DNA from 4 places in the Peribacillus sp. NPDC094092 genome. Region 1 is predicted to be linked to each of the others. Evidence: riboswitches for the same ligand, from Rfam matches in the RefSeq annotation. Region 1 holds a riboswitch; each other region holds the start of a gene.
The links. A riboswitch is a leader RNA that binds a small molecule or an ion and turns the genes downstream of it on or off. The one in region 1 is predicted to bind S-adenosylmethionine.

Region 1 (7,796 bases):
AAATGTATTATTGACATCCGAACCTGAGCGATTAACGGCTACAACATAGGCTTGGTTCTCGATGGCACGGCTAATCAATAAGGCTCTCCAGTGATCGAGTCTCGGCTTTGGCCATTCCGCCGTTACGAATAGAACTTCGGCGCCTTGGACGGTATGTGCTCGTTGCCATTCAGGGAAACGGATGTCATAACAAATGAATCCAGCACATATTTTTTCATCAAGAGTAAATAAACCATCTTTTTCTCCTGGCTGAAGAAAATGATGTTCATCCATTAACTGAAATAAGTGAAGCTTATCATATTCTTTAATGAGATTTCCGTGTTTATCGATGATGATCATCGTGTTATAGATTCCCTTGCTTGTCTTTTTCGCGATGGAACCGCCTATGATGTGAATCTGGTGTTTCTGTGCCTGTGTTTTAAAGAATTCAATCGTTTTTACTGCCTCCTGATCAGCAATCTCATTTAACCTGGTCAAGTCGTATCCTGTTGTCCAAAGTTCCGGTAAAATGACGATATCGGGTTCCAACCGTGCTGCTTTTTCCATCCATTGTTCTGCAACCTGAAAATTGATATCTGGTTGCCCGAAGGCTATATCCATTTGAATACAAGCTATTTTCCACTTCATCGATTAACCCCCCATATGTAAAAAATGCTTTACAAGACTAGGATAAACATATATCATTTGTGACTAGAATTTCAAGAAATTTCAGAGAAGGTGTATAAATGGTGCAATTCGAAAAATCCGGCCAGCTTAAGGACCTGCCCAAGCAGTTTTTTGCTTCACTAGTCGCAAAAGTCAATGCGATCACGGAGCAAGGTCATGATGTCATTAATTTAGGCCAGGGAAACCCTGATCAGCCGACGCCAGAACATATCGTTAAAAGTTTGCAGTCTGCCGCTGAAAAAACGATTAATCATAAATATTCGCCATTCCGGGGTCATCAATATTTAAAAGATGCCGCCGCCGTCTTTTATGAACGTGAATACGGTGTAAAGCTGGATCCGAAAAGTGAAGTGGCGATTCTCTTCGGGGGGAAGGCAGGCCTTGTTGAACTGCCGCAGTGTTTATTGAATCCGGGTGATACGATCCTTGTTCCAGATCCCGGCTATCCGGATTATCTTTCCGGTGTTGTTTTAGCCCAGGCTAAGCCCGAACTCATGCCTCTGACAGAAGAAAATGATTTCCTTCCGAAATACAATGACATACATAAAGAAGTGCTTGATAAAGCCAAAATGATGTTCTTGAACTATCCGAATAATCCAACAGGTGCTTCTGCAACTGAAAGTTTCTTTGATGAAACCGTCTCCTTCGCAAAAGAGCATTCCATTTGTGTGGTCCACGATTTCGCATATGGGGCGATTGGATTTGACGGTAAAAAACCGATAAGCTTTCTCCAGGCGGAGGGAGCGAAGGATGTAGGAATAGAAATATACACACTATCGAAAACATATAATATGGCGGGGTGGAGAGTCGGTTTTGCAGTGGGGAATAAGAGTGTAATAGAAGCTCTTGAACTATTACAAGACCATCTTTATGTGAGTCTATTCCCGGCGATACAAGAAGCTGCGGCAAGCGCTTTACTTGACTCGCAGAGCTGTGTAGAACAGTTAGTGCAGATGTACGAGGGACGAAGGAATGTTTTCATTGAGGGATTGAGGGCAATCGGCTGGGATGTCAAGGCTCCTTCGGCTTCGTTTTTTGCCTGGCTCAAGGTACCTGAAGGTTTTACGTCCGAGAGTTTTGCAGATTATTTATTAACGCATGCCCACGTTGCTGTTGCCGCAGGGAATGGATTTGGTGAATTTGGCGAAGGGTACGTCAGGGCAGGGCTGCTGACTTCGGAAGAAAGGCTGAAAGAGGCTGTGAAACGGATAAGTACATTAGAATTATTTTAAAGACAATGGGATATTCCATTAATTCACCCTTAAATAGTTAAAACTTATTGACAAAGTAGGGATTACCTGTCAGAATACAAAATAAATTCTTAATCTTTCGATACTAGGATCAAATTTATATATCAGCGTTTTCTTATTTTGAGCAGGTGGAGGGACTAGCCCTATGAAGCCCAGCAACCGACCGTAATTCCATTGTAAAATGGGGCGGAATTCTTCGCCGGATTTTCTTGAAATCCACAAGGCACGGTGCTAATTCTTGCAGCCAATGGCTGGGAGATAAGAAGATGGCTTTTTTAAGCCTCTTCTTTATGAAGGGGCTTTTGCCATTTTGAGACCATTTTTCAGGTCAATGACATCGAGAGTTTACCAACGTGATATAGGAGTGATCAAATGAGCGAGATAGTCGCTACTTATTTAATTCATGACTTTAATGGAAATCATGAGAAAAAAGCAGAGAGCATTGCCTTAGGATTGACTGTCGGGACATGGACGGACCTGCCCCATTTGGTCCAGAAACAACTGGAGAAACATAAGGGACGCGTCGTATCGGTGACACCGCTATCTGAAGAGGAGAGGGCAAACAGCTACTTTAATCGTAAAGTATACCGTGCGCTTATTAAAATTGCCTATCCGGCAGGGAATTTCTCCAATGATTTACCTGCGATCCTCACGACGGTTTTCGGAAAACTTTCATTGGACGGAGAAATCAAACTTATCGACTTGGATTTTATCGGTGATATTCAAAAAGCCTTTCCAGGGCCGCAATTTGGCATTGGGGGCATAAGGGAAAAGGTTGGCGTTTTTGACCGGCCCCTCGTGATGAGCATCTTTAAAGGTGTTTTAGGAAGAGACCTAACATTCCATAATGAGCAACTGAGGCAGCAAGCATTAGGAGGTGTTGACCTAGTTAAAGATGATGAGATCCTCTTCGACCAGGAACTGACTCCATTTTTCGATAGAATAAAAACGGGAAAAAGAATATTGAATGAAGTCCATGAAACCACTGGCCACCGAACTTTATATGCTGTCAATCTATCAGGGAAAACATTTGAATTATTGGATAAGGCAGAGCAGGCGGCTGAAGCAGGGGCAGATGCTTTATTGTTCAACGTTCATACATATGGTCTGGATGTATTGCAGGCCTTGAGTGAGCATGATCGTATCAAGCTGCCGATCATGGCGCACCCCGCATATAGCGGGGCATTGGCATCTTCAGCATTTTATGGGATCGGCTATTCATTATTGCTTGGTAAATTAGTAAGGTTATCAGGTGCGGATTTATCCTTGTTCCCATCACCTTATGGAAATGTCGCACTTGAAAAAAAGGAGACCTTGGCGATTGCTGAAGCTCTGACAAAAGATGAACTTTCTTGGAAAAAAGCTTTCCCTGTTCCTTCTGCTGGCATTCATCCAGGCATGGTTCCGGACCTAATCAAGGATTTTGGGATCGATAGTGTGATAAATGCCGGAGGTGGAATTCACGGGCACCCTGATGGAGCAGAGGGCGGGGCCAAGGCTTTCCGTTCTGCTGTGGACGCCGTTCTAGCAGGAAAGGACCTAACTGAAGCAGCGGCTGAGGAAGAAACACTAAAAAAAGCTCTTGTGTTATGGGGAGGCCTATAAGAAATAATGAAACCGATCATCTTTTGTGATTTTGACGGAACAGTCACCAACACGGATAATATCATTTCCATCATGAAGAGATTTGCCCCTCCGGAATGGGAAGCGTTGAAAGACGGTGTCCTTCAGCAAAAAATCAGTATATCTTCAGGAGTAGGGGATATGTTTTCCCTGCTTGATAGCGGCTTGAAGGATGACATCATCCAATATGTAAGAAAGACGGCAGGCATTCGCCCAGGGTTTTTTGAATTCGTTGAGTATACGAAACAAGCCAACATCCCTTTATATATTGTAAGCGGGGGCATGGATTTTTTTATTGCACCGCTTTTAAATGATATCTTGCCAATTGAGTCCGTTTATTGTAACCATGCATTTTTTGATAAGGAAAAGATCTATATTGAATGGCCACATGTTTGTGATGATCAATGTACGAATGATTGCGGTTGCTGCAAGCCATCCATTATGAGGGAAATTGCGGGTGAGGGAGAGTTTAAATTCGTTATTGGAGATTCAGTAACGGATTTTGAAGCAGCAAAACAAGCCGATTTTGTCATAGCCCGTGACATACTGCTTGAAAAATGCGTTAGGGAAGGAATTCCACATCAAGGATTTGAAACATTTTTTGATGTAATAGACATTTTAAAGCAGCAGGAGGTGTTAAAGCATGAACAATCATACTAAACAATGGCAGGATCTGGCAGAAATTAAAGCTGAACTGGCCGAAAGGGATTGGTTTATGGGAACTAGCGGGAACTTATCCATTCGGGAGCCCAAAAGCCCTTTCTTTTATATTACGGCAAGCGGTAAGGATAAAAGGAAGCAATCGGATTCGGATTTTTTACTGGTGGATTTAAAAGGAAAACCAGTAGAAGAAACGAACCTAAAGCCATCGGCCGAAACTTTACTTCATACAATCATTTACCGGAAAACCAATGCGAACTGTGTACTCCATGTCCATACAGTCGAAAATAATGTGATATCCGAATTGTACGGAGATGAAGGCCAAGTTTCCTTTCGTAATCATGAAATCATTAAAGCGACTGGTCGGTGGGAGGAAGATTCGGAACTTCGGATTCCAATCATATATAATCATGCTGACATTCCGCTGTTATCCGAGAAGTTCAAGCCACATGTAGAAGAAGACTCTGGCGCCGTGCTGATCCGCAATCATGGCATTACGGTTTGGGGTAGAAGCGGACTGGAAGCAAAGAGAATACTCGAAGCGTGTGAGTTTTTATTTCAATATCAACTGTTGCTTAATCAACAAAAGGCGTTTGCAGGTTCTGTAAGATAAACACTCATAGAGGAGGAATGAATGATGGCGACGATCAGATTACATGAAACAAACGAGGTTATTGAAAACGAAGAACAGGTAAAAGGATTTTTAGAAACACAAGGGGTTATTTATGAGCAATGGGACATTTCCAAATTACCGGCCCATCTTGTCGAAAAATACGATCTGACAGATGCAGAAAAGGAGGAAATCCTCGTAGCATTCCAATCAGAGATAGCGGAAATCTCCGAAAGAAGAGGCTACAAAGCGCATGATATCATCACCTTATCCGATGCCAATCCGAACTTGGATCAAATGCTTGAAAACTTTAAGCAGGAACATCACCATGAAGATGATGAAGTGCGATTCATAGCAGGCGGAACGAGTATTTTTGCCATTGAGGGCAAAGATAAACAGTGGTTTGATGTGCGCCTTAATCCAGGAGATCTAATTAGTGTACCAGAATCAACAAGACATTATTTCACGCTTGCAGAAGACAGGAAAACTGTTGCTGTCCGTATTTTCGTTACAGCGGCTGGATGGGTGCCGATTTACGAAAAAGACGAAGTTCAAGCATGAATCATTGTTGAAAAACAGCTTACGGCTGGACTCAATTTGTCGACAAAAGGGAAGTCGGAATGATCTCATCCCGTGCCATGTTTTAAAAAAACAAGACCAGATTATCCTTAATGGATTGAAGAAATTTGCGACACTCCTGCCGAATAAACTGGCTAGCCGAACCCCGCAGGCGCTTGCTTTGATGAGGCTTGTCAGACATCCGGCGTAAAGGGAGCGGATTTCTGAAATCGACTGGACGTTTTTAATAAAAAACTGCAGTGGGCCTCGCTTTTCTTCAATTTTGTCTATGTCTGAAACCAGCTTAAAGGCTGGTTTTTTTATGTCGATCCGGCAAGTGCTTTAGTAAGATAAGTATGATAAAATTTAACGGAATCGAATTTAACCGGATCATAGGAGCAGATAAGAATGAAAACAACCGAAGTATACATATTGGGCGGCTTTCTCGGCAGCGGGAAAACGACGCTTCTTCGAAATATTTTAAAGCAGGAAAGTGAAGCGGGTAGAAAAGTGGCCGTGCTTTTAAATGAGCTCGGCAGTGTATCGGTTGACAGCGGACTCATAGGTGATGGAGTGCCTCTTAAGGAGCTGTTTGACGGGTGCATTTGCTGCACAATCCAAGATAAACTGGAGGTTCAGCTTCATGAATTGCTAACGGAAAATGAACTGGATGCGGTTTATATTGAAACGACGGGCGCAGCTCATCCAGTTGAAGTATTGGATGGCATCATGTCGCCGATTTTCGCCAGAAGGCTGGAGTATAAAGGGATTATCACTGTCGTCGATTTATTAAGGTGGCGCGATCGGGAGGAACTGTCTCCGCAGCTTCGACAGTTGCTTGCCGAGCAAATCCACCATGCCGATTTCATTTTAATGAATAAAGCGGATTTAGTAAGTGAGATGGAGGCCGCACAGCTGATATATACGATACAGGCGCTGAATCCCGATGCTGTATGTTTATTGACGGAGTATGCAGCCGTATCCTTGGCATCATTGCAGCAGATGCAAAGAAAACGGCATAATGGTCATCAAAAGCTTGATGTACATGACCATTTGCAATTAACTGCAGTCGTTCATACATTTGAAGGTGCCGTGGCACAAACCGACTTTGAAGAATGGCTTAGGGGTCTGCCGGAAACGGTCTATCGGATGAAAGGATACATTTCTTTTACACATTCACAATACCCCCATTTATTCCAATACTCATACGGTATGCCGATGTATATGAATGAAATGATGAAAATGCCATTGAATATCGTCGTGATCGGGGAAAAGTTGGATAAGGAAATGTTGATCGGTCAGTTGAAAGCTTTGGAATTGAGGGCTTCCCGATAAAAGTTTACCGCCCATTAAAGAAGGGAAACATAAAAAGGAGACTTTTTTATCAAGGAGGCGGTATTAGTGCCATGGAATAATAACGATTACCCAAACTCGATGAAGAATCTAGATAAAGATGTAAGGGAAAAGGCTATAGAAATCGCCAATGCATTATTGGATGAAGGATATGAGGATGGTAAAGCCATTCCAATCGCCATAGACCGGGCTAAAATGTCAGTAGGAAAAGATTGAAAAAATGGTCAGACCCATTTAAGGGTCTGACCATTTTTATTGTTGCATTCCAAAGGCGGCAAATGTCTTTTCGTCTTCTATTAACCCGCAAGCAGCACATTGAACCCTAACTTCAGGACCATTATATGCTAGATGGAATGGCTGAAGGGAATCGTTCGAATATTGTTCAATAATTTCACCTGACTGCGGATCCTTTTTAATGGGGGTTGCTACTTGCTGAATGAGATTGAAGCGAGATTTATTTGTCCGGCAATTCGGACAGCGGTATACTTGAGACATTGTACTCACTCCTTTTTTTGAATTTTAAAAAGCGTAATCGTATTATTAAGATAGTCTTTACAATCTTGAACATTAATATGTATAAATTAGTAATGGATGGAAGGGATACTATGAAAGAAAATGTCAGGCAAGAAGAATTACTCGTGGCTTATTTAAGCATATGGAACAATCGTAAGGTGACCGATGGAGGTGGAAGGGAAGTGATGCAAGAACTCATCCGCCGTGAGCTTTTGGATGAAAATGCCCATCCCCGTGCCCGAAAACCAGTATTGGAGAAATTTTACCTATCTATTAAAAGGGTGATGGAATCTTCGCTTTCGGAAGAAATGAAAAATGCGATCGTCATGGCCTATATCACTGAATTGGAAAGATTATGATTACCGATTATGTTACGGATGCTTGTTAGCAAATATTCTTTTCGGCTTCATACTTTTTTCACAAATCATTGTTAAAATCTTTTAAAAATAGATATTTAATGAATAAGGAGCTTAGAATATGAAGTGGGGCATTGGGCTTTTTCTTGCCATCGTACTGCTTACTGGGTGCAACAGCGGTAATGCATTTACAAAAATCAATAAAAG
Region 2 (7,796 bases), on a different contig from region 1:
GTTTTTCTCCTTGTTTCCGATGTATTTCTCGGACGGGTCGCCCAGTGATGGGAAGGCCGCGGAATTGGCCTTGAGAAACAAGCTGGAAGATAGGGTGACGGATGATATACTTGTGAAGAAAATGGATGAGGATGATGATAACTGCAAGTGAAAAGGGGACGTGCTGGTGACCGTTCTTTTTTGTTTGCCTTCGGCTTTAGGATGAATGTCTTTGACGCTTTTTATAAACCTAATCGGCACGGTTATTTGGATGCCGATTAGGTTGTTCGAATGGATCATTCCCATACTTCTTTTGCTATATCAACGACGAATTTCAGCTTTTCCCATTGCTGTTCTTCGGTCAGCTTGTTGCCGTGATGGGTGGAGGCGAAGCCGCATTGCGGGCTTAAGCATAACTGTTCAAGAGGAACGAAGTGCGAGGCTTCTTTAATGCGTGCCTTGACAGCCTCCTTGTCTTCGATTTCTCCATTTTTTGAGGTGACGACACCCAGTACGACCCGTGCACCGCCATTTGGAATGTATTCCAATGGTTTGAAATCCCCTGAGCGTTGATCATCATATTCCAAGAAAAATCCATCCACTTTTTCTTTTGCCAATAAAGTTGGGGCGATACGGGCATAGCTTCCTTCAAACGCCCAAGTCGACTGGTAGTTACCACGACATAGGTGTGTAGTGACGACAAGGTCTTCTGGCTTGCCTTCCAATGCTCCATTAATTACGCGAAGTGCAAGATCGATTAACTGCTCCCTCGAATATTTTCCATCTTTGAATTGGAAATCTGGAGCTGAAAGTCTGGCAATATATACATCATCCAATTGAAGATAACGCACACCTGCTTCATAAAAAGCCTTCAAAGCATGCTGATACGCTTTGATGATATCATTTGCATAGTCTTCAATATCAGGGTAGATGTCTTCATTATGAATGCCTACAGCAAATAATTGATTCGGACTGGGAATGGTTTGCTTAGCAACGGCGCGTCCGTTCACGATTTTGTTCAATTCAATGAAATCACGAATGAAGGGATGTTCAGGATTGAATGAAACCTTCCCGGTATTGCGAACGTTATATCTCTCTGTTTCCACACCATCGAATGTGAGTCCTTTTTCCGTCACATATCCCTCGATGCCATGTAAATGTTCGAGGAAGTCAAAGTGCCACCATGTTCGTCTGAACTCACCATCCGTCACGGCCTCCAATCCAACTTCAATTTGTTTTTCGACAATCCGATTGATTTCTTCGGTTTCAACTTCACGAAGCCGCTCTGCTGAAATGGTACCTTCCTTAAATTGCTTTCTGGCAATATGTAAACGTTCAGGCCTTAATAAACTTCCAACGTGATCGGCCCTGAAAGGTGCTTTCGTTAAAGTGATTGACATGTTGCATTCCCTTCTTTCCTTTTAAAAATAAGAATGTTTTCGCATACTTTGTTGCTATTTACCAAGTAGTGAGGTGTGGTTGATTTCCCCTCCAGATGCTCGCTTTCCGCGGGGCGGGCGGTGGGCCTCCTCGGCGTAAACGCCTGTGGGGTCTCACCTGCCCCGCTGCTCCCGCAGGAGTCTCGCACTTCCGCTCCAATCAACCTTAAATCGTTTCATTTTAAAAACAACAATCTTTACGAAAAGAGCCAAAAATAAAAAACCTCTTCTTAAAAATAAGAAGAGGTGTTGGCAGCAAAGCGATATACTCTTCTTATCTTCAAGCTTTTACACTCCTGGAATTAGCACAGTACATGATCAGTCTGTTGCTGAGGCATCAAAGGGCCAGTCCCTCCGCCTCTCTGGATAAGAGTTGTCTATTAAATTAATTATGACTATACAGGTAGTTTTTATAAAGGTCAAGGGCTGAAGGTGGAAGATTTTGAATATACCGATTATTGAGTTGTGTTACTTCATCAGGGAACCCGGCATATGCTATAACCGGAGATTCATATGAGCGGCAGGAGGGGAATGCAAGGATGAGTACATTCAGTCCATTCAAAAATGGCTTACCGATAACGGTAACGGAAGCCATGATAGAGCAAATCTTAAGAACGAAATCATATGGTCAGGATATTAAAGTCGAGATTACGCCAAAGCATATAGTGCTTTCCGGAACGATGGAAGTGAAAAAAATGATGTTCAAGAAAAACGTAGCCTTCCGGATTACATTTAAACCGGTTCATGTGGAAAGAAGGACGATTTTATTTGAATTAGTGGAAATGGAACCAATTGACAGGAATTTTATCAACCAAAGGATATTTAACAGACCGCCATTTTTTGAATTTGAAAAAAGAACGATCAAAATGAATGTTAATGCTTGGAACATCGTGAGAAAAATTCCCGTTGGCACTATTAAATCGTATGAACTCGTCGAAGGTGCATTGAAAATGAAACTTACTTTATGAACGAGTTTACATACACCCAGGTATGATCGTGCTATGGTGTAAAAAAATGTGTTTGATAAATCAAGCTCTTTAAAATATACTAAATGACTTGAAGTTTTGGGTTTTTCTGGAAATGAGGAGGATAATGATGGATCAGAAAATTTTGCCTGCTTCAGCAAGCATGAAGGATTTCGAAAGATTTTTAGAAAGTTCCTATGAAATAGGTGTGTTTCTTGATTTGCATATATCACAATTGAAAAACGTAAGTATGATGGCAAAGCAGCATAATAAGAAAATGATTTATCATGTCGATTTGATCCATGGCATAAGAAGTGATGAGTACGCGACAGAATTCATTTGTCAGGAATATAATCCATATGGGCTGATTTCGACTAAATCAAGCGTTATATTGAAGGCGAAGCAAAAGGGGGTCATTGCCATCCAGCGAATCTTTTTAATAGATTCACATGCGCTTGAGAAAAGTTATAAGCTGGTGCAGAAAACCAAGCCGGATTATATTGAAGTATTGCCGGGCGCCATGCCATGGATGATAAAAGAAGTGAAGGAACGATTGCAGACACCGATTTTTGCAGGCGGCCTCATACGTACTCCGGATGAAGTCCTGAACGCCCTTGATGCTGGTGCGTCGTCAATCACCACTTCCAAAACTGATTTATGGGATATCGTTTAATAGGGGGAATTGAAAAAAATTACAGAAAAATAGATGAATTTTTCACAAAATATTGACAGCGTTTTCATAAACTAGTATATTTTACGGTACAAGTTAATATATGTGACGGAGACTAGGAGATTCACAACAGATCTATTCATAATTTATTTTATGAAGATAGTTCTGCTGTGGGTCTCCTTTTATTTGTTGGCAAGTTTTACAAATTTATCAGGGGAGGGGTTTTATTCATGACTCCATTTTGGGGAGAAGTGTTAGGTACGATGATATTGGTTTTATTTGGAGCAGGCATTGGGGCTGGTTCATCCTTAAAGGGATCCTATGCAAAAGATGCCGGCTGGATCGTGATCACGATTGCGTGGGGATTGGCTGTTACCATGGGGGTTTTTGCAGTGGGTTCCATAAGCGGGGCGCATTTAAACCCGGCAGTCACAGTGGGGTTTGCCATTATAGGGGAATTTCCTTGGAGTGATGTGCCCGGTTACATCGTGGGCCAAATGATTGGCGCAATCCTTGGTGCAACTCTAGTATTCCTGCACTATTTGCCACATTGGAAAGCTACGGATGATCCAGGGGCGAAGCTTGGTGTGTTCGCGACATCACCTGCAATCCCGCATACATTTTCAAATCTATTAAGTGAGATGATTGGAACTTTCATCCTTATTCTTGGTTTATTATTTATAGGTGCCAATAACTTTACAGAGGGTCTAAACCCATTCGCAGTCGGGTTATTGATTGTCGTGATCGGGATGTCTCTTGGGGGAACGACAGGATACGCGATTAACCCGGCCCGCGACCTGGGGCCGCGCATCGCCCACTTTTTGCTGCCGATAGCGGGTAAAGGCCATTCCAATTGGGGGTATTCATGGATTCCGGTCGTTGGGCCGATTATGGGGGGCTCACTTGGTGCCGTTTGTTATAAAGCATTCTTTATGGGAGAAATAACAGCGGGATTTTGGTCTGTTTTGGGTGCAAGCCTGGTACTATTGATATTAGCCTATGCATTTGGTAAAAAACAGTTACATGAATTGGAAAGCAGAAATATTGCCAGTTAATTAAAAGGAGGGGCATACACATGGAGAAATACATTTTATCATTAGATCAAGGTACAACGAGTTCGCGGGCGATCTTATTTAACGAAAAGGGGGAAATCGTCCATTCCTCCCAAAAGGAATTCACGCAGCATTTCCCTAAACCAGGCTGGGTCGAGCATAACGCCAATGAGATTTGGGGATCGATCCTGGCGGTCATTGCCGGTGTATTATCTGAATCCGGTGTGAAGCCAGAACAAATTGCCGGGATCGGGATCACCAATCAGCGTGAAACGGCAGTCGTTTGGGATAAGGAAACAGGTACCCCTGTCTATAATGCGATTGTATGGCAGTCCAGGCAAACAAGTGAAATCTGTGAGGATTTGAAGGAAAAGGGATTTAATGATCTATTCCGGAATAAAACTGGATTGTTGATAGATGCTTATTTTTCCGGAACGAAAGTGAAATGGATCCTCGATAATGTGGAAGGGGCCCGGCAAAAAGCGGATGAAGGCAAGCTGTTATTCGGCACCATCGACACTTGGCTGATCTGGAAGCTATCAGGAGGCAAGGCTCATGTAACGGACTATTCCAATGCATCCCGGACATTGATGTACAATATCCATGAGCTGAAATGGGATGAAGAACTGCTCGAGATATTGACTGTACCAAAGTCGATGCTGCCGGAAGTGAGGCCTTCCTCTGAAGAATATGCACGTACGATCGAATATCATTTCTTCGGCCAATCGATTCCGATTGCCGGGGCAGCCGGTGATCAGCAGGCCGCATTATTCGGCCAAGCCTGCTTTAATGAAGGAATGGCTAAAAATACGTATGGAACAGGCTGTTTCATGCTCATGAATACAGGAGCAAAGGCTGTCAGTTCCGAACACGGACTATTGACGACACTTGCCTGGGGACTGAACGGGAAGGTCGAATATGCACTGGAAGGCAGCATATTCGTAGCGGGCTCCGCCATCCAATGGCTGCGCGATGGACTGCGGATGCTTCATGATGCAAAGGACAGCGAAGCCTATGCAAAACGGGTGGAAAGTACGGATGGAGTATACGTGGTACCGGCTTTTGTAGGACTTGGAACCCCATATTGGGACAGCGAAGTGCGGGGAGCCGTTTTTGGTTTGACGCGCGGCACATCCAAAGAACATTTCATTCGTGCCACACTTGAATCACTGGCATATCAAACGAAGGATGTCCTTGATGCAATGGAGGCGGATTCAGGAATCGAGCTCCAAACATTAAGAGTGGATGGCGGGGCAGTCAAGAATGACTTCCTGATGCAATTCCAAAGCGACTTATTACGGGTGCCCGTCGAGAGGCCGACCATAAACGAAACGACAGCATTAGGTGCTGCATACCTAGCTGGCCTTGCTGTCGGGTATTGGAAGGATCAAGAAGAAATCTCCCGGCAATGGGCGGTAGACAAAACCTTTAAACACTCCATGGAAGAGCAAGATAGTGAAAAATTATATGAAGGCTGGAAAAAAGCTGTACATGCCGCTATGGCATTTAAATAAAAAACAACGCGTATTCTTTCTCAAACGAGCTGGAGTATGCTATAATGAAATCAAGTTAATAACTCGGCCGGAGAACAGGAGAGACCATGAATGCATTATCGTTAATTCGATAATGTCATTTATGGTCTCTTTTTTTGTTTTTAATGGCAGATTAGGGATAAGGATATTAATATCTATATAAATTATGCGAACGAATGAACCAATTGAATATAATGACCGAACTCACGAGTAAACCGTGTGAACTCACGAGTTAATGTATAGAATTCAAGAAAAAAATAGAATGCAATACTTAAAGGAGGAGTCAGGCATGAGGTTTTCAAACATATATCGGGAAGAAACGATCGAACTTTTGAAAAAAGAGAAATATGATGTGGTTGTCATTGGCGGGGGAATTACGGGTGCAGGGATTGCCTTGGATGCAACGACCCGTGGAATGAAAGTGGCTTTGGTTGAAATGCAGGACTTTGCAGCAGGTACTTCTAGCCGCTCGACAAAACTTGTTCATGGCGGATTGCGGTATTTGAAGCAATTTGAAATAAAAATGGTTGCCGAGGTTGGTAAAGAGCGGGAAATCGTTTATGAAAATGGACCGCATGTTACCACGCCGGAATGGATGCTGTTACCGATGCACAAAGGTGGCACCTTCGGGAAATTCAGTACTTCCATTGGCCTTCGGGTATATGATTTCCTAGCGGGGGTTAAAAAAGCTGAACGCAGGAAAATGCTTTCGGCGGAGGAAACGCTAAAACGGGAGCCTCTTGTGAAGAAAGAGGGACTGAAGGGCGGAGGCTACTATGTTGAATACCGGACAGATGATGCACGTCTGACGATTGAAGTGATGAAGGCGGCTGTCGATAAAGGTGCAACACCGATAAATTATACAAAAGTGGAAAAATTGTTATATGGCGATGGCAAGGTGAACGGCGTCCAAGTTGCCGATTTGCTTTCAGGTGATTTCTATGAAATATACGCAGACAAAGTTATAAATGCAGCAGGTCCATGGGTGGATTCCATTCGTGAAAAGGACCAATCGAAAAAAGGGAAAACGCTGAAACTATCCAAGGGTGTTCATGTGGTCATCGACCAATCGAAATTCCCGTTGAAGCAGGCGCTTTATTTTGATACGCCTGATGGCCGGATGATTTTTGCCATCCCGAGAGCCGGTAAGGCTTATGTAGGGACTACGGATACTTTTTATGATGGTGATCCTGCAGTGCCCACCGTTACTGCCGAAGACCGTGCCTACTTATTAAAGTCGATACATTATATGTTCCCAGAAGTGAACATTACGGGTGATGATATTGAATCAAGCTGGGCTGGAGTGAGGCCGCTGATTCTTGAAGAAGGGAAAAATCCTTCTGAGATATCAAGGAAGGATGAAATTTGGGAGTCCGATTCAGGCCTTATCACGATTGCGGGAGGGAAATTGACCGGGTATCGCAAAATGGCAAAAACGACGGTCGACCTTTTGGCAGGGAAGCTTGCCCAGCAATCCGATAAAACTTACCAAGCCAGCAGTACTAAAGAAATGCCGATTTCCGGAGGGGATGTCGGCGGATCAAGCAACTTCTCCCATTATATCAAGCAACATATCCAAATGGGAGTTGACTCAGGGCTCGCAGTTAAGGACACCGAAGAGATATTGGCCATGTACGGGTCCAACGCACTTGTGTTATTCGATATCGCAAAAAGCGAAGGAGACGGAGAATCAAGAAGTGGCCTTCCAAAGAAATTGTTCGTTCAGCTGAAATACGCACTAGATCATGAAATGGCCGCAACTCCAGTGGATTTCTTCTTCCGCAGGACCGGTACGCTATTATTCGATATCGATCTAGTCCAAACGCATAAACATGCAGTGATCGATTATATGGCTGGATATTTTGGCTGGACGGATTCAACAAAAATGGAGAGAGCCAATCAATTGGAACAGGAAATATCGGGTGCGATTAGAGAATCTTGACCTATATGCAAAAACATGACGCCGGCGGAATCGCTGGCGTTTTTTTGTATTCGGGATGTGATTATCGGGGTATTTGCAAGTGGAAAATAAAAATGTTTATGTGAGGTTACCTAACGCAAAAACTATTGTTTAATTAATCCAGATGAAATATAATCATTAGATAAATTAGAATTTTCAAAATATAAAAAAGGGGGAGCTTTATTGTCAGAGTTTGTTA
Region 3 (7,796 bases), on a different contig from region 1:
ATGGCTGCCATCTCGCTTTCAATCCTGAATATTGCCGCTGCAGGTGACGAGATTGTTTCAGCCTCTACATTATATGGAGGTACGTATAACCTTTTTGAAAATACTCTTCCTAAATATGGGATCAAAGTAAAGTTCGTTTCTCCCGATGACCCTGAAAATTTCAAAAGGGCGATCACGCCAAAAACTAAAGCCATTTTTGCCGAAACGATCGGCAATCCAAGTTTGAGGGTGCTTGATATTGAAGCGGTAGCGAAAATTGCCCATGATGCCGGCGTACCTTTGATCATTGATAATACCTTTGCGACACCATATCTTTGCAGACCAATTGATTTTGGCGCGGACATCGTCATCCATTCCGCTACTAAATGGCTTCTGGGAAATGGAACGACACTAGGCGGTGTCATCGTGGATGGAGGGAAGTTCGATTGGAACTCGCCAAACTACCCTGGCTTCACGGAGCCAGACCCAAGTTACGACGGTCTGGTATACGCCGAGGCAGTCGGACCTGCCGCATTCATAACGAAAGCCCGAGTCCAGTTACTTCGTGATTTAGGCCCTGCGCTAAGTGCCCAAAGTGCATTTCAGTTTACGCTTGGACTTGAAACGCTGCATGTAAGGATGAGAGAGCATCTATCAAACACCAAGTCCGTCATTCAATATTTAAAAAACCATCCTGCCGTTACTTGGGTTTCACATCCTGGTGATGAGGATCATCCCGATAAAGCCCTTGCGGATAAGTATTTGCCTAAGGGAGCTGGGTCTGTCGTGACGTTTGGAATACAAGGTAATCGCGAAGCTGGGGCAAAACTTATCAATTCGGTGGAATTATGGTCCCATGTGGCGAATGTCGGGGATGCGAAGAGCTTGATCATCCACCCAGCCAGTACGACCCATCAACAATTGAGTGAGGCGGGTCTTGCGAAAGCGGGTGTGAGTGCCGATCAAGTCCGTTTATCCATTGGGATTGAAAATGTAGACGACTTAATAGAAGATTTGGAGCAGGCAATTGAAAAAGCGACGAATATCGTCTCCTTGACTTCCGAAACGCTTTAGGCAAAGTTCCTGTTCATTCATGAACTAGAAATAATATACATTGCGCTCCTTTTTTATCTATGATAAAATTTCTCCATACTAAAGAACTTAATGATGTACAAATATTCTATATATTAGCTCTTATCAAGAGAGGTGGAGGGATGTGCCCGATGAAACCCGGCAACCGACAAGGAGATTCCTTGGAAAGGTGCCAATTCACACAAAGTTTAATTACTTTGGAAGATGAGAGAAAGGCCTGTTTCTTCACCTGCCTTTCTGCTCATGCAGAAAGGTTTTTTCTGTTTTAATGGGGAAAACATGTGCATGATATGAGGAACAGACTAATAATGTAGAGAAATCGACTAAGTTCATAGGTTTTATTGGATAAAAGAGGTGAGGATTAATGATTACATTGACGAAAGTCAGTAAGCTGTTTCGAACAGGAAAAGGAAACAGTGAGACGATCAAGGCTGTAAATAATGTGAATGTTGAAATAAATAAAGGTGAGATTTTCGGTATCATCGGTTACAGTGGAGCGGGGAAAAGTACGTTGATCAGAATGCTCAATGGATTGGAAACTCCTACAGAGGGATCCGTTGTCGTGGCTGAGAAGGAAATTTCTAAAATTAAAGGGGCTCAGCTCCGTAAAGCCCGTCAAGAAATCAGCATGATTTTCCAACATTTCAATCTATTATGGTCAAGGACCGTCCAGGAAAATATTTCTTTTCCATTGGAAATTGCAGGAGTTTCTAAAAATGAACGGACCAAGCGTGTGAACGAATTGATCAAGTTAGTCGGACTGGAAGGCAGGGAAAAGGCCTATCCTTCACAATTAAGCGGAGGGCAAAAGCAAAGGGTGGGCATAGCCAGGGCTCTGGCAAATAACCCTAAAGTGCTGCTGTGTGATGAAGCGACATCTGCCTTGGATCCTCAGACTACCGATTCCATACTCGAATTGCTTGTTGACATCAATCAGCGCCTGGGATTGACGATCGTCTTGATAACACATGAAATGCATGTAATACGTAAAATCTGCCATCGCGTGGCCGTGATGGAAAACGGGCAAGTTGTTGAACAGGGTCCTGTCCTGGATGTTTTCAAGAATCCTAAAGAACAAATGACGAAGCGTTTCGTGCAACAGGTAACGGAACCAGAAGAAACGAAAGAAACGATGGATCATTTGCTCGAACGTTTTCCAGCAGGCAAAGTGATTCAATTGACCTTTGTGGGTGATCATGCAGAAAGCCCGTTGATCACGAAGCTTGTACGTAACTTCGAATTGGATGTCAATATCGTTCAAGGTAAGATATCCCAAACAAGAAGCGGTTCATATGGAACATTGTTTATCCATCTTGATGGCACAGAGGATGAAATGCTCCGCGCAATCGAATTCATTAAAGCACAGCAAGTAGGCGTGGAGGTGATTACTCATGCTTGAAGAATTATTGCCGAATGTTGACTGGGAAGACATTATTGAAGCAACGAAAGAAACGCTTTACATGACAAGCGTCTCTGTAGTGGCAACCTTTTTTATAGGCATAATATTAGGATTAATCCTGTTCCTGACAGGGAAGGGTAATATGTGGGAAAACCGGGTAATCAACGGGGTCATGAGTGCGATCGTTAATATATTCCGTTCCATTCCATTTCTAATTTTGATCGTGCTGCTCATTCCTTTCACTAAGGCACTTGTCGGTTCCATGATCGGGGAGAACGCTGCATTGCCGGCACTTATTATCGGTGCTGCCCCATTTTATGCGCGTATGGTTGAAATCGGCCTTCGTGAAATCGATAAAGGTGTAATTGAAGCAGCTAAATCGATGGGGGCAAAAACGAGCACGATCATTTGGAAGGTCCTTCTTCCAGAATCGATGCCTGCCCTTATTTCCGGGATTACGGTAACATCGATTGCATTGGTTGGATATACCGCAATGGCCGGGGTCATCGGCGCAGGCGGACTTGGTAATCTAGCCTATTTGGACGGCTATCAAAGAAATCAAAATGACGTTACGCTTGTAGCGACTATCGTTATTCTAATTATCGTCTTCATAATTCAAATTATTGGAGATGTGATTACATCTAAATTGGACAAAAGATAAAAGGAGATGAATAGGATGAAAAAGTTTTTAGGATTTGCATTAATTTTAGTGTTATCTATCGCTTTGGCTGCTTGTGGAAGTGAAAAGGATAAAAGCGGCGGCGATACGGAAAAAGAATCGAAGAAATTAGTTGTAGGGGCATCCAATGTTCCGCATGCTGAAATCCTTGAGGAAGCTAAGCCGCTTCTTAAAGAAAAAGGAATCGAATTGGAAATCGAAACATTCCAGGACTATGTTTTACCGAATAAGGCGTTGAATGATAAGGAATTGGATGCTAACTATTTTCAGCACATTCCATATTTAGAGGGGCAAATCAAAGAAAATGGATATGACTTCGTCAATGCTGGCGGAATTCATATCGAGCCGATTGCTCTATATTCACAAAAATATAAAAGCATTGATAAACTTCCGGAAGGCGCAACAATTATTATGAGCAGCTCTGTTGCTGACCACGGACGTGCGTTATCTCTATTAGAAAAAAATGGTCTGATTACATTAAAAGAAGGCATCGATAAAACGACAGCTACAACGAAAGACATTGTTGAAAATAAGAAAAACCTTAAATTCGATGCTGATTATGAAGCGGCATTACTTCCAAAAATCTATGAAAGCGGCGAAGGAGATGCTGTTTTAATCAACTCTAACTATGCAATCGACGCTGGCTTGAATCCATTGAAAGATTCAATTGCGATTGAAGATTCCGAATCACCTTATGTGAATGTCATCGCTGTAAACAAAGGCGATGAAAATAAAGAAGAAATCAAAGCGCTTGTAGAAGTATTGCATTCTAAAAAAATTCAAGATTTCATCCTTAATGAATACGATGGTGCGGTTGTACCAGCGGATAAATAATCCAAGTATGGCGGCCTGATTTTAATTCAGGCCGTTTTTTATGTTTAATCCATGAAAATGAAGGGTATAGAGTTAATGAAGGCATTAAAATGATACAGAAATTTGAAAGGATGGTTCACTATCAATACTCTAGATTTACATGTAACAAGCGAAATGGAAAAGGCGATGCAGTCTTCACATGGGATTGGCTACAGTGAGTACAGTAGAAACCTAGACCTCCGAATCGAGGTCGAGAAAGAACGGGATAGGGAACATGTAAAGTGCAATAAAATGGTCCAGGACCTACAACGCAAAATTCACGGATAAGCATATAAAAGAATTCTTTAAAAGATCGGTCTGTAGAGGTAAAATGGAAAGTGGTCCATAAATAAGGGGTTCCTTATTGGATGAACTTACATATGCCTGACAGTCCGATTTTTTTTCTTTTAAAGCGGAACGTTCATACCTTGCAATTGAATTTTTTGAACATATATTAATAAGGACGAAGATTCGCTGAATAATAAGATAATTTTAACAAAAGCTAAAATAAGTATGAATATGCAGTAAACGGGCTATATCTGTTAGTATTGTAAGAATAGGACGGGTTTTAAACATGGCGGAAGTAGAAACCCCTATCTATTTAGTTGATTCCAAATTGGATTTGTTATAAAATTGGAATGAGAATAAAGTGAGAATGCTTTTACGGAAATTACAGTAAAGAAAGTAATCTTTACTTTCTGGTAATAAAATTGGAATTAGTTCACGGAGGTATTATTATGTCAGCTTCTACATTAACGGTTAAAGATCTTCACGTATCAATTGAAGGTAAAGAGATTTTAAAAGGGGTAAACCTTGAAGTCAAAGGTGGAGAAATCCATGCGATCATGGGACCAAATGGAACTGGTAAATCCACTTTATCATCAGCAATCATGGGTCACCCTAAATATGAGGTCACTAGCGGAAGCATCACATTCGATGGCGAAGATGTATTGGAAATGGAAGTAGACGAGCGCGCTCGTGTCGGACTATTCCTAGCTATGCAATATCCAAGTGAAATCAGCGGTGTTACGAATGCTGACTTCTTGCGTTCTGCCATTAATGCACGCCGTGAAGAAGGCGATGAGATTTCACTGATGAAATTCATCCGTCAAATGGACAAAAATATGGAGTTCCTTGAAATGGATGAAGATATGGCGCAACGCTATTTGAATGAAGGATTCTCAGGCGGGGAGAAAAAACGCAACGAGATTCTTCAATTAATGATGATCCAACCTAAAATTGCAATCTTGGATGAGATTGATTCAGGTCTAGATATCGATGCGCTTAAAGTCGTTTCAAAAGGAATCAACGAAATGCGCGGAGAAGACTTTGGATGCTTGATCATCACCCACTACCAACGTCTATTAAATTACATCACTCCTGATTTTGTACATGTTATGATGCAAGGACGTGTCGTTAAATCAGGCGGTCCAGAACTTGCTGCCCGCTTGGAAGCGGAAGGTTATGACTGGATTAAACAAGAATTGGGCATTGAAGACGAAACTGTTGGCGAAGAAGCGTAAGTAGGAGGATTTGCAATGACTACAGAAACGAAATTACCGTTTGAACAAGAGGATATAAGCTCCTATTCAACTAAAAATAATGATCCAGCTTGGTTATCCGAGCTTCGGATTCAAGCGTTTTCTGAATTAGAAAAGCTCCCGATGCCAAAGCCGGATAAAACGAAAATCGATAAATGGAATTTTACTTCTTTCCAGACTCATACGGTTGAAAGTGAAGCTTTTGCCTCTTTAGAGGAGCTTCCGGAAGAAATTAAATCCATCGTCGAAGAAAATGAAAACTTATACATTCAACGCAATAATACGCCGGCACATATCAATCTGTCAGCAAACGTGAAAGAACAAGGCGTCATTTTTACGGATATTTTAACAGCGGCTCGCGACCATGCAGAGCTCGTGCAAAAATATTTCATGAAAGACGGCGTTAAGATAGATGAACATCGTTTAACGGCACTTCATGCTGCATTAGTTAATGGAGGAGCATTCCTTTATGTTCCGAAAAATGTAGAAATCAAAGAGCCGATCCAATCGGTATTCCTTTTGGATAATCCAGATACTACACTTTTCAACCATGTCTTGATCGTAGCGGAAGACAATAGCTCCGTCACTTATGTAGAGAATTACTTCTCAAGCGTTGACTCTAACGAAGGGGTTGCCAACATCGTAACCGAGGTATTTGCTAATGCGAATGCCAAAGTGGAGTACGGAGCGGTCGATACCCTTTCTAAAGGCTTCACGACATACGTTAACCGCCGTGGAGTGGCAGGGCGTGACGCTCGTATCGAGTGGGCGCTAGGCCTGATGAACGATGGAAATACGATTTCAGATAATACAACATATCTAATGGGCGATGGTTCTCACGGCGATACTAAAACCGTTGTAGTCGGTCGCGGGGAACAAAAACAAAACTTTACGACAGCGATCATTCATTATGGCAAACGCTCTGAGGGCTATATCCTTAAGCACGGTGTCATGAAAGACGCCGCATCCTCCATTTTTAATGGAATTGGGAAAATAGAGCATGGCGCTACAAAGTCAAATGCGGAACAAGAATCACGCGTTTTGATGTTAAGTGAAAAAGCGCGCGGAGACGCCAATCCAATCCTCTTGATTGATGAAGATGATGTAACGGCTGGCCATGCTGCCTCCGTCGGTCGTGTCGACCCGCTTCAACTGTATTATTTAATGAGCCGTGGTATTTCTAGGAAAGAGGCAGAAAGACTTGTCATTCACGGATTCTTGGCCCCTGTTGTTAACCAGCTTCCAATTGAGGGAGTTAAAAAACAATTAGTAGCGGTCATTGAAAGGAAAGTACAGTAATGAACCCATACGAAATTCGTAAGCTTTTTCCGATATTAGATCAAGAAGTCAATGGTCAGCCATTAGTTTATTTAGATAGTGCTGCAACCTCTCAAAAACCGGCTGCAGTGATTGAAGCGATTGAGCAATATTACCGCGGATACAACTCGAATGTCCACCGCGGAGTGCATACACTTGGAACAAAAGCTACGGATGCGTATGAAGGTGCACGTGAAAAGGTACGTAAATTCATTAATGCTTCTTCTACAGAAGAAATCATCTTTACAAGAGGCACGACGACTTCTTTAAATACTGTAGCAAGAAGTTACGGTGGTGCAAATATTAAAGAGGGTGACGAAATCGTCATCTCCTACATGGAGCATCACAGTAATATCATTCCGTGGCAGCAGCTTGCCAAAGAAAAAGGCGCTGTACTGAAGTATATTCCGCTTCAAGAGGATTGCACGATTTCCCTTGATGATGTCAGGGCAACGATTACGGACGCAACGAAAATCGTTTCCATCATGCAGGTTTCGAATGTACTTGGTGTCATCAATCCTGTGAAGGAAATTGCGAAAATTGCCCATGAACACGGTGCCGTAATGGTAGTCGACGGGGCGCAAAGCACGCCGCACCTAAAAGTGGATGTCCGTGATCTGGATTGTGATTTCTTTGCCTTCTCAGGCCATAAAATGGTCGGTCCGACAGGTATAGGCGTGTTATATGGCAAAAAGGAACTTCTTGAAAAAATGGAGCCGATTGAATTCGGCGGAGAGATGATCGATTTTGTAGGTTTGCATGAGTCTACATGGAAAGAACTCCCGTGGAAATTCGAAGGCGGTACCCCAATCATTGCCGGCGCCATAGGCCTTGGTGCTGCGATCGATTTCTTGGAAGAAATCGGCTTGGATAATATTGAACGGCATGAACATAAGCTCGCAGCTTATGCAATGGAAAAAATGTCAGCAGTCGAAGG
Region 4 (7,796 bases), on a different contig from region 1:
GCTACACTTTATAAAAAATTGATCATTGGCGCCCTGGTCATGCTGGCACTTTCGGTAGCGGCCGATTTAACGGGCCCTTTCGTTGCCAAGAAAATCATCGATTCACATATACTAGGCATCGAATCTTCCTGGTATGGAACGGTTAAAGGAAAAGATGCTGTTAAGTATGATGGAAATTGGTATAAACGGGCCGATTACTTTGCAAAAGGTGAAAAGAAAGGCAGGGAAGTCCTTGTTTTGCAGGTTGGCAATCAATTTGTCTTCGTAAATGAAGCTGTCCCTATCGATGGGAGCAGAACCTTGGAGGACCAAACATTGATCATCAAGAAAGAAGGGAAAGAGCAACGTGCGCAAGCGGTGAAATTGACGAGTCAGGAAGTGATGGGTTTTTACCAACCGGAAATCCCGCGGATCATTAAGCTTGTGGCTTTTTATTTTAGTCTCGTCATCCTTTCCTCCATTTTTCAATATGGGCAGAGTTTTTATTTACAGAAAGCGGCGAACCGAATCATACAGAAGATGCGAAATGATATATTTACGCATATTTCCCGTCTGCCGATACGTTATTTCGATAATATGCCGGCGGGTAAAGTTGTGGCAAGGGTTACGAATGATTCGGAAGCGATCAGGGAATTATATGTAACCGTGCTCGCCAACTTTTTCTCGAGTACAATTAATATCTTCGGCGTTCTAATTGCTTTGTATATTCTGGATCCACGAGTCGGTACCATTGGCACTTTACTTATTCCGATCATCGTCATCTGGACGATGGTATACCGTAAATTCGCCTCGAAATATAATCACATCATTCGGGAACGGGTCAGCGATATTAATGGGATGATCAATGAATCCATTTCTGGAATGAGCATCATCCAGGCATTTGGGCGTGAGAAGGAGACAAAGCAATCTTTTGAAAACCTGAACCGGGAGCATTATTCCTATCAAAATAAAATGCTCCATTTGAATTCGTTGACGGGCGGAAACTTGATCGGTGTTATTAAGGTTGTGGCGCTCGTGGCATTCGTCTGGTATTTCGGCGGGATTTCCCTTACAGCGAGTTCAGCCATTTCTTTAGGGATGATGTATGCAATTGTTGATTTGATCAGCCGCCTGCTTCATCCGCTTCACGGAATCGTCAATCAGTTCGCCAATCTTGAACAGGCACTTGTTGCAGGGGAGCGGGCATTCAATTTATTGGATGAGCAGGGATTGGCAGTCAGTGATGAAAACATGTCCAGATACAAAGGAAACGTGCAATTCGAAAATGTTTCTTTTGGTTATAAAGATAATGAATATGTGTTAAGGAACATTTCCTTCTCCGCTAAACAAGGGGAAACGGTCGCTTTAGTTGGCCATACGGGGTCAGGAAAAAGTTCCATAATGAATTTATTATTCCGTTTTTATGACAGTAGTGAAGGTCAAATCAAAATCGATGGAACGAGTATATTGGATATCCCCCATCAGACGCTTAGGGAGCATATGGGAATCGTCCTTCAGGATCCCTATTTATTTACTGGCACCATCGCCTCCAATATCAGCCTGGATCATAAAGGCATCACAAGGGAAATGGTTGAAAAATCATTAAGAGATGTAGGGGGGGACAAAGTGCTGAAGCATCTTCCCTTAGGGCTGGATGAACCCGTGATCGAAAAAGGGGGGACGTTGTCTTCCGGACAGCGCCAGCTAATCTCTTTTGCACGTGCTCTTGCATTCAATCCGGCTATATTGATTCTGGATGAAGCGACAGCAAGCATCGATACTGAAACCGAGGCAATTATCCAGGAGGGAATGGAAGTGCTGAAAAAAGGGAGAACGACCTTCATCATTGCCCATAGACTTTCTACGATAAAAAATGCCGACCAAATTCTTGTCCTGGATAAAGGGCGGATTGCTGAGCAAGGTACACATGAGGAATTAATGGAGTTAAAAGGGAAGTATTATCAAATGTATGAACTGCAGGCTGGTACGCATAAAGGCATGACTGGCTGAACACAGAATAAGGATGGATAATCGAGATAAAACTATAATGGAGGTACCGACTTTTGGTACCTTCAAGCATAATTATTGATAATAGTAATCATTACGTTTAAGATATACCTATATTGACGATGAGGTGATAATAGTGAAACAAGAAATTCATCCCGATTATCAACAAGTGGTATTCATGGATACCAACAGTGGGTATAAATTTTTGACAGGCTCCACGAAGACGTCCAATGAAACGATCGTTTGGGAAGACGGCCAAACATATCCATTATTAAAAGTGGAAATCAGCTCGGATACGCACCCTTATTATACAGGAAAGCAGAAGTTTGCTGAAAAAGGCGGACGGGTGGATCGCTTCCTGGATAAATATAATATGAAGAAATGAGAGTCAGGCCATCGGGAAATCGATGGTCTTTTTTATGACTGGGTTGAAAAAGAGTTAATTATGGTGCTAAGAAAAAGGGTGCCTATAAATTATGAGGCACCCATCCTGAAATCATTTTGCAGCAATTGCTTCCCCTTTGGCAATTTTTACGAGGGCCGCATCGAAGTCCTTGATGATATCGTCCGGATTTTCAAGTCCGACAGAAAGGCGGAGCAAGCTGTTCGTGATGCCTCGCTTTTCCCTTTCATCATCAGGCATGGCAGCATGGGACATTTTGGCCGGGTAGGATAGTATGGATTCGACCGCTCCAAGGCTTACGGCAAAAACTGGGAGCTCGACAGTGTTCACGAAAGAACGGAAGACTTCCTCACTTTCCAATTCAAATGATAGGACCGCCCCCGCTCCAAGTGACTGGCCTTTCTGGATGGCGTGCTGGGGATGATCGGAAAGGCCGGGATAATACACTTTTTTCACCAAGGGCTGCTCCTTTAAGTAGGCTGCGATCTTTTCTGCACCTTTTTGGGAGTGCTCCATTCTAACTGACAAGGTTTTCAAACCTCTCATTACTAGCCAGGCGTCCTGGACACCAAGAACCGCCCCAAATGAGTTTTGGAGGGAACCCAGTCTTGCTGCCAATTCCGGATCCTTCACTACTGCAAGCCCAGCGACCACATCACTATGTCCGGATAAAAACTTAGTCGCGCTATGAAGGACAATGTCGGCACCAAGGTTCAGTGGTTTTTGTAATGCCGGCGTCAGGAATGTGTTATCAACAAAACTTAAGGCACCTGCTTTTTTTGCAATATCACATACGGCTTGAATATCGGTCACTTTAAGTAACGGATTTGAAGGCGTCTCGATGTATATGGCCCTTGTATTTGGCTGAACGGCCGCTTTGACGCTTTCTAGGTCCGTCATGTCAACGAAGGTATGCTCAATATTGAAACGCGTCAATACACTAGTGACCATCCTGAACGTTCCGCCGTACACATCTTCGGAAATGACGATATGGTCTCCGGCAGACAACAGCAGGAAAGCTGTTGAAATGGCAGCCATACCTGAAGAAAAGGCAAATCCGTGTGTGCCTTCCTCAAGTTCGGCAATGATATCTTCCAGCGCCTCACGAGTTGGGTTCCCGCTTCTGCTGTAATCATATTTGCCGAATTGATCGATATCGGTTTGATGGAAAGTGGATGCGTGCTGAATGGGAACGCTCACACCTCCCGTTGCCGTATCGAATTTATGTTGATTATGAAGTAATTTGGTTTCAAAACTAAAATCATGATCTGTCATCGTAGTGCCTCCCTTTTTACATATGCGAATGCTTGCTGTAAGTCCTGGATCAAATCATCGCTGTCCTCGATGCCAACAGAGAAGCGGAGCAGGCGATTACAAACTCCATTTGCCGTTCTGACTTCAAGCGGTATATCGGCATGCGTTTGTGTAGCAGGATAGGTGATGAAGCTTTCAACCCCTCCAAGGCTTTCTGCAAACGAAATTAATGAGAGTGATTGTAAAAATGGGTTGACTGCCGATTCATCAATGATACGGAATGAAATCATGCCGCCTCTGCCGGGATACAATACGTCCGTGACACAATCATGTTCCGACAAGTAATCTACAAGTATTTTGGCATTCTTTTCATGACGCTCCATCCGCAATGCCAATGTTTTCATTCCTCGCATCAACAGCCAAGAATCAAAGGGGCTCAAGACAGCTCCGGTACCATTATGATGGAAGGCAAGTGCATCACATAATTCAGCGCCGCTAGCAACGATCAGTCCGGCGAGCACATCATTATGACCACCGAGATACTTGGTTGCACTGTGAATCACGATATCCGCTCCAAGCAGGATGGGTTGTTGAATAAGAGGCGTGTAAAAAGTATTATCAACGATCAACAATAAATTATATTGTTTGGCCAATGCGGCAACAGCGCCAATGTCCGTTTGCTGCATAAGAGGGTTAGTGGGAGTTTCGATAAAGATGGCTTTCGTTTGAGGAGTGATGGCTTTTTCGATATCCTCCAAACAACAAGTGTCTACATAGTCACACTGCAATCCCCATTTTTTAAAACCTTGTTCTAACAGACGATATGTACCGCCATAAAGATCTTCGCTGACAATCCATGCATCACCTGATTTAAAAAGGGCAAGGATAGTGGAAATGGCGGCCATTCCTGAACTGCAGGCATAACCTTGGTCGCCTTTTTCAAGATCGGCGATGGAACGCTCCAATAATTGGCGTGTGGGATTACCTGTCCTTGTATAGTCGAATCCCGTCGATTGGCCAATTCCTTCATGGCGAAAAGCTGTAGAAAAGTATACCGGCGGATTGACTGTTCCTGTCGCCGTTTCGCTGCGATTTCCTAATTGAGCAAGATATGTTTCAGTTTTGTACATGGTTTTCACTGCTCCTTTGAGTTAAATAAAATAAAAAAAAGTCTTCTTTAAGAAGAAGACTTTGATTAAGTGAGGACGAGTCATTCTTCTTATCTTCCAAGTTCACAAACTTGTGGAATTAGCACCTTTTCATTGGTTTGAAACAAATGAAGGTTGCTGAGGTGTCATCGGGCCATTCCCTCTACCTCTCTCGATAAGAGTTTAGATTATTCAATTTCTTTTGAATTTACTATATATACAAAATACTGTCAAGAACATTTTGGATGGATTATGCTTGGATGTTCATGACCAGGTCAATTGGAGCCTAGTGCGTCAACACTTTAGTGTCAAAAAAAAGAAAATCCGATTCTTCATATAGACACGAAACGTCATGAATTTTTTAGGAAAAGTGAAAGGTCAGCGGATATTTTTGCTTTAAAATAATAAAGTTTGTACAATGTATGGAGAGAAAGAATAATACGACATTATTCATTTCATATGCAAATGGGTCTTCAATGAATAGTGCAAACATAGGAGGAGAACACATGGAATACAGAATCGAAAGAGATACGATGGGTGAAGTGAAAGTTCCTGCCGATAAATATTGGGGAGCACAAACCGAGAGAAGCCGTAACAATTTCAAAATCGGTAACGAAAAAATGCCGATTGAATTAGTTCGTGCATTTGCATACGTTAAACAAGCTGCGGCAAAGGTGAACTATGATCTTGGTGATCTTTCGGAGGTTAAAAAGAATGCCATCGTCAAGATTTGCGGAGAAATCCTTGAAGGTACGCTAGATGAACATTTCCCGCTGGTAGTTTGGCAAACGGGAAGCGGCACGCAAAGTAATATGAACGTGAATGAAGTGGTAGCTAACAAAGGAAATGAATGGTTAAAAGAAAATGGTGAATCGGAAACCCTTCATCCGAATGATGATGTTAACAAGGCACAGAGCTCCAATGATACTTTCCCGACAGCGATGCATATTGCTGCCTTTATGGAAGTCGCTGAAAAATTGGTTCCTGCCATTAAAACTCTTCGTGATACATTCGATACAAAAGAAAAAGAATTTTGGGATGTGGTGAAAATCGGCCGGACACATCTTCAAGATGCTACACCATTAACATTGGGACAAGAAATTTCCGGTTGGAAAGCGATGCTCGACAAAGACCTAGCGATGATTGAGGAAAGCAGCCAAAAATTATTGAACCTTGCACTAGGCGGAACGGCTGTAGGAACCGGAATCAATACAAAAAAAGAATTCCCGGGACTTTCCGCCAAGCAAATAGCAGCTGATACAGGATATCCTTTTGTCACATCTGATAATAAGTTCCATGCATTGACAAGCCATAACGAAATCGTCTATGCACACGGTGCTTTAAAAGCATTGGCGGCGGATTTAATGAAAATTGCAAACGATGTCAGATGGCTGGCAAGTGGTCCAAGAAGCGGAATCGGCGAAATAGCCATTCCAGAAAACGAGCCAGGCAGCTCCATCATGCCAGGTAAAGTCAATCCAACACAAAGTGAAGCGCTTACCATGATTGCCACACAAATCGTAGGGAACGATGCTACAATTGGCTTTGCAGCAAGCCAGGGTAATTTTGAATTGAATGTATTCAAGCCAGTGATCATCTATAACTTCCTGCAAACGGTAAAATTATTGACGGAAGGCATTCATTCATTCAACGATAATTGTGCGGTTGGCATCACTGCAAATGAAGAGAAAATCAAAGAAAATGTGGAGCGTTCCCTAATGTTGGTAACAGCATTGAACCCGCATATCGGTTATGAAAAAGCAGCCAAAATCGCCAAAACTGCATTCAAGGACAACTCAACATTGAAAGAAGCTGCGTTGAAATTGGATTTCCTGACGGAAGATGAATTCAAAGCATGGGTCGATCCTGCTAACATGGTTAATAAATAATCAAAAGGAAGTGCCCTCCCTTTGTATTAGGGAGGGTGTTTCCATGTGTTAAAATAATGGAATCAACAAATACTGAAATCATAAGTATCGGGAACAGGAGGAAAAACAATGTCTTTATGCCCGCTTTGCAACGGTCTAAGAAAAATTCATGTGAATTGCCCGAAATGCGGCAGTGATCTTGATGATAAAGGAAAATTCATGGACTATGCTGATGATTACAGTGCTTATATGGATATCGACATACTAAAAGAAAATGACGGATACCCTCAATCCCTTAAAAAAGGCCAATGCCCTCATCTCATGAAATGCCCTGAATGCGGACATGATGAAGTGGTATTGGTCCAGGAATAAATTACCCTCTTATTTGAATAAATTTTTAAAAAAGGGAGGATGGGGCGTGAGGTGGGAGACTCCTGCGGGAAAAGCTAGTCCAGGGGAGAACCCGCAGAGTGCCTGAAAGTGGAAATCAGCGTTCAAATTGCACAAACCCTAAAAAGACTGTAGACAAACTAGATTTTCATCGAGGTTATCTACAGTCCAAGACCCAGTATGAATGGGTCTTTTTACGTTTAATTGGCAGATAACTTCATGTTTTCCTGCATCTGTTCATCTTCTTCAACTAAAATGCGATGTTCAGTTCCTTTGTCAAAAAAGTGTACTTTATTCATGTCGAGGGCAAGTTCGATGTTTTCGCCTGCCTGGATGATATTCTTGGCATCGACGCGTGCGACGAAGTCCTGCCCCTCTAATGTGGAGTAAAGCATGATTTCCGCACCCATCAGTTCGGCTACATCAATTTGGGTTGTAAATGCGGTGTTAGGGGAGTTCGTGAAGTAAGCACCTTCATTATGGAAATCCTCCGGACGGATGCCAAGGATGATATCTTTTCCGACATACCCTTGATCACGCAGCATTTTCATCTTCAATTCAGGTATTTCAAATGTTTGTTCGCCTATTTTAATTGTGCCTTCTTTTAATGTTCCAGTAAAGAAGTTCATGGCAGGCGATCCGATAAAGCCGCCTACGAAAACGTTTATCGGTTTCTCATAAACGTCCTTTGGTGAACCGACCTGTTGGATAATACCATCCTTCATTACAACAAGACGTGTCGCCATG

Region 2: it holds a riboswitch for S-adenosylmethionine, as region 1 does, so the genes downstream of both, ACQKNS_RS15750 (5-methyltetrahydropteroyltriglutamate--homocysteine S-methyltransferase) here and mtnW (2,3-diketo-5-methylthiopentyl-1-phosphate enolase) in region 1, are expected to answer to the same signal.
Region 3: it holds a riboswitch for S-adenosylmethionine, as region 1 does, so the genes downstream of both, ACQKNS_RS16450 (methionine ABC transporter ATP-binding protein) here and mtnW (2,3-diketo-5-methylthiopentyl-1-phosphate enolase) in region 1, are expected to answer to the same signal.
Region 4: it holds a riboswitch for S-adenosylmethionine, as region 1 does, so the genes downstream of both, ACQKNS_RS07270 (methionine biosynthesis PLP-dependent protein) here and mtnW (2,3-diketo-5-methylthiopentyl-1-phosphate enolase) in region 1, are expected to answer to the same signal.

The regions. Positions count from the first base shown of each region.
Region 1 covers NZ_JBNNUC010000004.1:394,002-401,797, reverse strand. The annotation lists gene ACQKNS_RS20315 (carbon-nitrogen family hydrolase) at 1-627, opposite strand, end outside; gene ACQKNS_RS20310 (pyridoxal phosphate-dependent aminotransferase) at 726-1,898, shown strand; SAM riboswitch class I at 2,029-2,181, shown strand; gene mtnW (2,3-diketo-5-methylthiopentyl-1-phosphate enolase) at 2,289-3,521, shown strand; gene ACQKNS_RS20300 (2-hydroxy-3-keto-5-methylthiopentenyl-1-phosphate phosphatase) at 3,528-4,199, shown strand; gene ACQKNS_RS20295 (methylthioribulose 1-phosphate dehydratase) at 4,183-4,812, shown strand; gene ACQKNS_RS20290 (cupin domain-containing protein) at 4,837-5,370, shown strand; gene ACQKNS_RS20285 (CobW family GTP-binding protein) at 5,776-6,702, shown strand; gene ACQKNS_RS20280 (hypothetical protein) at 6,769-6,936, shown strand; gene ACQKNS_RS20275 (DNA alkylation repair protein) at 6,973-7,215, opposite strand; gene ACQKNS_RS20270 (hypothetical protein) at 7,326-7,592, shown strand; gene ACQKNS_RS20265 (YncE family protein) at 7,711-7,796, shown strand, end outside.
Region 2 covers NZ_JBNNUC010000003.1:18,092-25,887, reverse strand. The annotation lists gene ACQKNS_RS15755 (hypothetical protein) at 1-151, shown strand, start outside; gene ACQKNS_RS15750 (5-methyltetrahydropteroyltriglutamate--homocysteine S-methyltransferase) at 276-1,379, opposite strand; SAM riboswitch class I at 1,690-1,791, opposite strand; gene ACQKNS_RS15745 (hypothetical protein) at 1,958-2,386, shown strand; gene ACQKNS_RS15740 (glycerol-3-phosphate responsive antiterminator) at 2,514-3,056, shown strand; gene ACQKNS_RS15735 (MIP/aquaporin family protein) at 3,284-4,108, shown strand; gene glpK (glycerol kinase GlpK) at 4,129-5,619, shown strand; gene ACQKNS_RS15725 (glycerol-3-phosphate dehydrogenase/oxidase) at 5,927-7,579, shown strand; gene ACQKNS_RS15720 (alanine/glycine:cation symporter family protein) at 7,781-7,796, shown strand, end outside.
Region 3 covers NZ_JBNNUC010000003.1:151,750-159,545, reverse strand. The annotation lists gene ACQKNS_RS16455 (O-acetylhomoserine aminocarboxypropyltransferase/cysteine synthase family protein) at 1-1,053, shown strand, start outside; SAM riboswitch class I at 1,171-1,282, shown strand; gene ACQKNS_RS16450 (methionine ABC transporter ATP-binding protein) at 1,436-2,470, shown strand; gene ACQKNS_RS16445 (methionine ABC transporter permease) at 2,463-3,131, shown strand; gene ACQKNS_RS16440 (MetQ/NlpA family ABC transporter substrate-binding protein) at 3,147-3,983, shown strand; gene sufC (Fe-S cluster assembly ATPase SufC) at 4,739-5,524, shown strand; gene sufD (Fe-S cluster assembly protein SufD) at 5,540-6,841, shown strand; gene ACQKNS_RS16425 (cysteine desulfurase) at 6,841-7,796, shown strand, end outside.
Region 4 covers NZ_JBNNUC010000001.1:1,507,908-1,515,703, reverse strand. The annotation lists gene ACQKNS_RS07285 (ABC transporter ATP-binding protein) at 1-1,989, shown strand, start outside; gene ACQKNS_RS07280 (type B 50S ribosomal protein L31) at 2,123-2,371, shown strand; gene metC (cystathionine beta-lyase) at 2,483-3,664, opposite strand; gene ACQKNS_RS07270 (methionine biosynthesis PLP-dependent protein) at 3,661-4,773, opposite strand; SAM riboswitch class I at 4,860-4,973, opposite strand; gene fumC (class II fumarate hydratase) at 5,298-6,680, shown strand; gene ACQKNS_RS07260 (hypothetical protein) at 6,789-7,031, shown strand; gene ACQKNS_RS07255 (ABC transporter ATP-binding protein) at 7,250-7,796, opposite strand, start outside.